3 regions of the Paenibacillus sp. sgz302164 genome follow, and region 1 is predicted to be linked to each of the others. Evidence: riboswitches for the same ligand, from Rfam matches in the RefSeq annotation. Region 1 holds a riboswitch; each other region holds the start of a gene.

Region 1 (2,258 bases):
GTTCTGCTGCTTCCGCTTGAAGCTACGTTCGAAACGTATACGAAACAAATTCAACTGCATGAAGAGTTCGCTCAATTCATCGAGCGCAATATTCCGCTTTTTCAACATTTACCGAAAGATCGGATGGCGCTCTTTTTCGCCGATTTTATGAGCAAGCTCAAAGGCAGAATGGTAAAGCGCCATTATGGAAACTATATGTCCGAGGACATCGGCGCCTTTCATGATTGCTCGGCCGTTACGATATATACGCGCGACAACGGGCGGATGAATTTGCTGCTGGAAGTCGGGAATACGACTAGCGAACCTTTTTTTCTGCTGAATAATGAAAAATCGTACGTATCGATTACGGCGAAAAGGGACAATCCGGAGCAGCTTTTTTTCAATGAAGCCAAGCAAACGCTCTACTTAACGGTAAAATGCCAGGACCGGGTCATGACCTGCCACTTTCGGGCCGATTCCGGCTGGGATGCGCGGAAGTTTGTCACTTTTCGAGATGACGTATTATATGCTATAATGAACCAGAACCCTATGGTTTTTGAATTTGCCCGGAAAATGATCGGAGGGATGCAGCCATGACAACTGTATATGTATCCATTAACGGAAAAGTGTCGGTAGCCGTAGGCGAGCAGCCCAAAGACGCGCTGCTTTTTGTTTCTCCCAACAAGAGCTTTCAAGATTTGCTAAGAGAGCAAAAGGAAGAAAGCACGAAAGCTTTGGAATTGATAAAAAGCCGGTTCGCGGCAGCAAGACGCCGATAAGCGAACAGCGTACATACCAACCGAAACGACGCCAAGCGCGGCCAGATCAGGGAAACCTGACGGCCGGGCTTTTTTTGTTGCGGCTGCCTGTTTCTATCAATGGAAACATTTGAGGGGTGATCCCCCCTAGTTTTCTATGCTAGAATGAAACCCACAGAAGGACGTGGGAAACTGCTGTTCTTGCTGAGCAAACAAAACGGCCAAAGCATCGAAAGATGCACGGGGGAACCTCTTTATTTGGGGTGAAGCCATTGCAAAATGGCAGGGTGATTTCTCTTTGACCCGAATCCGTCAGCTAACCTCGTAGGCCAAAAAAGGAGAGGATGGTTTTAATGCGTTTCAAGAAAACAGCTATCACAGGTGCGCTGGTATTAGGCATGATCGTAAGTTCCGGAGCGGCATCCGCAGCTACTTACACTGTGAACGGCCAAGTCATCGGCAACCTGCAGGGGCTCCCGCAAGGGCTTCAGCAAAACATTCAGCAATTACTTCAGCAAGGACTCCAGCAAGGAAATTCTCAAGGAACTTCCCTGGACAGCTTGCTTCAGCAATATCCGCAATTGTTTGATCCGAGCAACTGGGCCGGCCTGTTTAAATCTCCCGGCAATTACAATATGCCATCGGGTTCTTACCATCATCACGTAAGACATCATGGCTCAGACTCGAATACCGGAACGCCTTCCACCGGCACAACGCCGACGGATACGCCTTCTACGGGTACTGACACAGGCAGTGGCACAGGTACGACGACACAACCTTCTACGGGCACTGATACGGGAACAACGACACAGCCTTCCACAGGCACTGATACAGGAACGACAACAGGCACGACTACGGACACTTCCAGCTCCACTTATGCCGATCAAGTCGTCACCCTGGTCAATCAGGAACGGGCCAAAGCAGGCTTGAGCCCGCTTACAAGCGACTCCAGTTTGGCTGCTATGGCGCTTGATAAAGCGAAAGACATGTACAACAACCATTACTTCGATCACACTTCGCCAACTTACGGATCTCCGTTCGATATGATGACCAAATACGGAATCCAGTACACGTATGCCGGCGAAAATATTGCCATGGGGCAGCAAACTCCGCAAGAAGTTATGACTGCCTGGATGAACAGCGAAGGTCATCGCCAAAACATCTTAAGCCCTAACTACACGAAAATTGGCGTAGCCTTTTACAACAACGAATGGGTTCAAGAATTTATCGCCAATTAATATTGATTCATACGACAACCGTTTCCGAACCCTCCGGAAACGGTTGTTTTGCTGTTCGCTACTATTGTCCCGCAGTTCGCTTCAGATTATACCGCGGGATTCGGCGGAGTCGGTACGGCGGGATCGTTGGTTCCGCCCGTTCTTCTGCGGGCGGTCTCCCTTTTTCCCGTAGCCGGCACATGTTCGCCTGCAGCCCCAAGCCCCATGCGCGGCATATTGCCGTACACGCATTCATACTGCCCCTCCTTCATGAGATACGTCTCATGAAAAATGCCGACCGTCC
Region 2 (2,258 bases), on a different contig from region 1:
ATTGGGGCGTATACACCGGATTGGGCCCGTCGTCAAACGTCAGCGCGACCAGCTTTTGATCGGTCTGCACATTCCAAACGACCTCGCTTTGCGGCACCGGCATGGCGGCGGTCGTCACATTCAAAACGACGGCAAGCTGCGCGGCGGCAATCATCATGCGATGGAGTTTTGGCATAAGTCTCCCCCTTAAAGTTTGAAGCAGGCTTGCTTCCAAACAGTCTGAGGTTATTGTCTGACCTGCCAACAGAACCTATGCGGAGGAAAAGAGGCAATATTTGTGAGGCAAATTCGCTCAAATACAAAAAGCAGGCCCATGGAGAATAGGATCTCCAAGGACCTGCTTTGTCGAAATTAACTGGGCAAGCGGAACACTTTCACGTTTTGGATGCCGAATTGCTGCAGCGATTCTTTGGAGCCGGGGATAAAGATGTCCACATGATTGCCTTTTACGGAACCGCCTGTGTCGGTTGCATAGGCATACATGCCGCCTACCGGCAGTCCGTCGAAATTGTAGCCTTCGATGTAAAGCTTGGTGCCGAGCGGAATGACCGTCGGATCTACGGCGACTGTCCCCAGCGCCAGCGGATTTCCCATGTAGTCGACGGCGCCGAAGCCGCCGTTCTCGGAAGGATCGGCCGAGTAAGCGGTTGCTTTAAAGCTTTCAAACTTGGGCGCATATTGGCTTCCGTCTTTGCTTAAGATGGCCATTTTGCTGTCCGCATCCCATTGAATCGGAATTTTGGAAGCGTCGCAAATGAATCGCAGCGGAACGAACACTCTGCCGTCCTGAAACCCGGCATGGGTGCCCATGTCGACGGGGGTGTTGTCGATGACCGCTTTTTGATCGCCTGATGCCAATGCAATCGTATGTTTGCCGTTGTTTAAAGTTACTTTAATTTGATTGCCCTTTTTTTCCCATTGGACCGTATAGCCGAGTTTTTCGGTTACGAAGCGAATGGGGACCTGCGTGGAATGATTCGTGTCTAAATAAGGTTGTGCATCCGGAAAACCGACAAGGTCATTGTCTACCTGCACTTTTACTTCCATTTCGGCCGCTTTGGCATGGTGCGGCGAAAGAAAGCCTCCTGCCAGAACTGTAATAGATACAGCAAGGCCAGCGAGTCCTTTTATAGCCGTATTCAATTCGCTATTCCTCCTTCTTATTAAAGCCTCCGAGGTTAGTTGACGGGTTCGGGAAGAAGGTTCTCCCTAGTCTGCTTCGACAATCAGCAAATATTCACCCCAATTAAATCGTCCCCCGTACCGATGCTGGAACACACCGGATTCGGCTCCAATTATTTTAACATTGGTATTTTGCCTGAAACAACGGCCAAAATGTGGAAGGTCTGAGAAATACCTAGACTTTGGTCCAGGTCGAAAAACAGTCGCGGGTCCGTTTTGCTTCTTGTCTCTTTTGTATACGCTAGTAGCATAAGGAATGAGCGAAAGGCGGGAACGTGCATGTCCATGAAAGGCAATAGAGGATTAGCTTTGATTTTTATTGCGGTCGGCTTGATCATTGCATCCCATATAATCGGAATTCATCTTCATCTTATGGGGTACCTGCTGCCGCTTTCGATGGTTGGGCTCGGCTATGTCGGCATTTGCAACGGGAAGAAGATCGGCTGGCTGATCGCCGCCGCGGGAGCTTTGATCCTGGCCGTGAAATTGTCGGGCTTCATCGCGTTCGCATTGGCGATTGTGCTGATCGGCTATGGATTCAGGCTGCTGGGCAGACGCACGCATTCGGATCGGTTCGATCTGTAAACTTAAATAGGCCGGGGTGGGGTTAATGAAGGTATTGAACAGAATCGGTAAAATGGCTGAAACGGCTTGGCACGATACCGCCGAGCGCTTTTCGATGAATGAGCAAGGAGGGGGCTTCGGCTCGCAGACGGGAGCAAGCGGGCGGATCCGGGCGCTGGAGCAGCGCTACGAAGAGACTTTGCAGCGGACGTTCGAGCTGCGTCAGCACTTTGTGAACGCGGAGGAGCTCGCTCGGCTCCGCGCGGAGCAGGCCGAGCTGGCGATGCGCGCCGGCGAGGAAGAGCTTGCCCGGGCGGCGCTGCAGGAGAAGCTGCGCCTGGAAGCGGCGTGCGGGCACTACCGCACGCAGTACGCGAGCTCCCAGGACGAAGTCCTGGCGCTCGCGGAGGAACTGCAGCGGCTGCGCGCCGCCGGTGCGGACGATGTGCAGCCGCATGGCGGGCTGCACGGGGCCCAGGCCCGCGACACGCTGCGCGAGCTGGAAAACGCGG
Region 3 (2,258 bases), on a different contig from region 1:
AGCTACTGTTTTTTAGCGATTTTGGTTAAAATGAGCTGTTTAAGCGAAGCGTCGCCTTCTATGGCTTGTTCTTTATATTCAAACTCTACCTGATCGTCTTTCTTGAACTTTTGCACGGCATCTGTCGTACCGTCTCCCAACTGGAAAGCGGCGGCTTTCTCGTTCACGATAAGCTCGATCGTATGCGGATCGGCCAGGCCTACATAGCATCCCGTTCCTTTTTTCACGGCTGCTGCATCCGCCTGCGGCGTTGCGGACGGGACAGGAGTAACTGTCGGGCTGACTGCCGGACTGGCCGCTGCTGACGGTTCCGGCGTCCTCTCGCTGTTATTCCCGGAGGGGGCATCGCTGCCGCAGGCTGCCAAAGCCAGCGTCAGCGCACTGCTTACCAGCAAGCAGGCCAACTGCCGCTGCCGGCTTTTCTTCGTCTTGTTCATTTCATCACCTCATCTATTGGACGCGGCAGATAAGGTTATGGTTTAGAATAGAAAAAAGCCCTGCAAGCCGCTCAAGAAACGAGCCGTGCTTTGCCGGGGCTTTTTTCACATAAATCGATCAAATTACTTGGATTCAGCAGTCAGTTGGTTGTAAATATCGTCCCACAAAACGCGGCGGGCCGATACGTACCGTTTGGAGTAATAAGACTCACTTAGTTTGTTCTTCATAACACCTTTATCGGTAGCCGAGTGAATGAATTCACCGTCTCCCCAATAGATGCCTACGTGAGAAATACCTTTGCCGTCTGTGTTGAAAAAGACCAAATCGCCTTTGCGCAAGTCCTTTTTATCAACCCAGATGCCTTCTTCGTCTTGAGCTTTGGAACTATGGGGAAGGTCGATACCGAATTGCGCGAACACGTAAGCGGTAAATCCGGAGCAATCAAAGCCTTTCGTTGTCGTACCCGCATACTTGTACGGAGTTCCGAGCAATCCGTCAACCGTTTCATCCAAAGTGGATTGTGCTGCGAAAACACTTCCTGCACCAATACTCAAACACAAAACAAGACTGACAACGAGAGCAACAACCTTTTTCAACTGCTTGTCTCCTTCCGGTGCCTACGAGGTTAGCTGGAGGGTTCGGTTGAAGGTTCCCTATGATCCCTGTGTTGCGAGATCAATTCACCCGGAATGGTTCCCCCGTTTCCCAAAAAATCGGGAATTCGGCATGAAATGTTGGTTTATTTTTCCTAGTGCTTAGGATTCGGCATAAATATCTAAAATCCTCCTTCCAAGTGCACTATTCTATAAAAATATGTGAAATAGTTCGGAAAATAGACAAAAAAAAGCCCCTTTTTCAGGGGCTTGAGCATATTTTCCGATATTTGGGCGTTTTTCGCTGAATATTGCTCATAGATTTAGAGAGCGGCGGGCGTTCGCTACGAATTTGCTTTGGCGGACCACAACTGATATTGAGAGGCTAGTACCCACATTTGCAAAAATATGTTGAAAAGCGGGAACAGCTGATAAATGAGAAGGGCAATCAGACCTGCCCAGATGTAGGAAGCGATGACGCTGACACCCGTCAATAGTCCCGACCCGATCAAAAGCAGCAGAGCGATGCCGACGATAGGAAGCAGGTGCCGGGCAAAGGCGAGCAGGGTGGAGAGAATTCCGCTTCCGGCAGCGAGCGCGAACTGCAGATGCATGAAGAGGAGATGCATGAGAAATCCGTATGCAAGCATTCCGGCCAGCCATGGCAGCATGTCAACGGCGGCGTTCTCGTAAGATCCGCTTTGCGCAAAGATCGACTCGGCCTTCGGGATCAGCCAGGCGAGGGGAAGCAGTGTCAGCGCGATCCGTACTGCGTAGCAGAGGAAAAAGGAGAGCCACATCTCCGATATGCCTTTAAAGAAGCGGTATCCCGCATTTTGGTCGGTGTGGATCAGCGAATAGTAGATGCCGGCGTTCAGCAGCGGCGTAAGCAGCATGCGGCTAGCGAGAAGCACCGCCAGCCACCATAAATAGGAATGGCTCAGGTCCGTTTTGAGCAGTTGAAACTGGCTTTCGGCCAGGAACAAATGCAGCGTCTGCTTGGGCTGGCCGTTTCCCGGAAAGCGATGCATGAGCGGCACGAGCACCGATTGCACCATTTTATAGAGGAGGGCTCCCCAACCCATTTGATACAGGAACAGCATGATGACCGCAAAAGGCTGCCGCAGCGCCGCCCGATAGCCGGACTTCATATAAAGAGTCATGCAGCGTTCTCCTTTCTACCAGGCTACCCAGCCGGAGATCGTTTGTAAAAGCTGAATGATGCCG

Evidence for each region. Region 1 has a riboswitch for cyclic di-AMP ahead of AC0LWT_RS31090 (CAP domain-containing protein). Riboswitches for the same ligand answer to the same signal wherever they lie in the genome.
Region 2: linked by a shared signal. The riboswitch ahead of AC0LWT_RS03790 (stalk domain-containing protein) and the one ahead of AC0LWT_RS31090 (CAP domain-containing protein) in region 1 are both predicted to bind cyclic di-AMP.
Region 3: linked by a shared signal. The riboswitch ahead of AC0LWT_RS37680 (C40 family peptidase) and the one ahead of AC0LWT_RS31090 (CAP domain-containing protein) in region 1 are both predicted to bind cyclic di-AMP.

The regions. Positions count from the first base shown of each region.
Region 1 is NZ_JBVYOL010000025.1:92,721-94,978, forward strand. It holds gene AC0LWT_RS31080 (DUF4062 domain-containing protein) at 1-576, shown strand, start outside; gene AC0LWT_RS31085 (hypothetical protein) at 573-758, shown strand; cyclic di-AMP (ydaO/yuaA leader) riboswitch at 947-1,083, shown strand; gene AC0LWT_RS31090 (CAP domain-containing protein) at 1,091-1,975, shown strand; gene AC0LWT_RS31095 (DUF4188 domain-containing protein) at 2,062-2,258, opposite strand, start outside.
Region 2 is NZ_JBVYOL010000002.1:56,840-59,097, forward strand. It holds gene AC0LWT_RS03785 (polysaccharide deacetylase family protein) at 1-175, opposite strand, end outside; gene AC0LWT_RS03790 (stalk domain-containing protein) at 352-1,143, opposite strand; cyclic di-AMP (ydaO/yuaA leader) riboswitch at 1,153-1,301, opposite strand; gene AC0LWT_RS03795 (LiaF transmembrane domain-containing protein) at 1,462-1,767, shown strand; gene AC0LWT_RS03800 (PspA/IM30 family protein) at 1,793-2,258, shown strand, end outside.
Region 3 is NZ_JBVYOL010000049.1:1,084-3,341, forward strand. It holds gene AC0LWT_RS37675 (hypothetical protein) at 3-437, opposite strand; gene AC0LWT_RS37680 (C40 family peptidase) at 561-1,034, opposite strand; cyclic di-AMP (ydaO/yuaA leader) riboswitch at 1,038-1,175, opposite strand; gene AC0LWT_RS37685 (hypothetical protein) at 1,376-2,194, opposite strand; gene AC0LWT_RS37690 (M1 family metallopeptidase) at 2,210-2,258, opposite strand, start outside.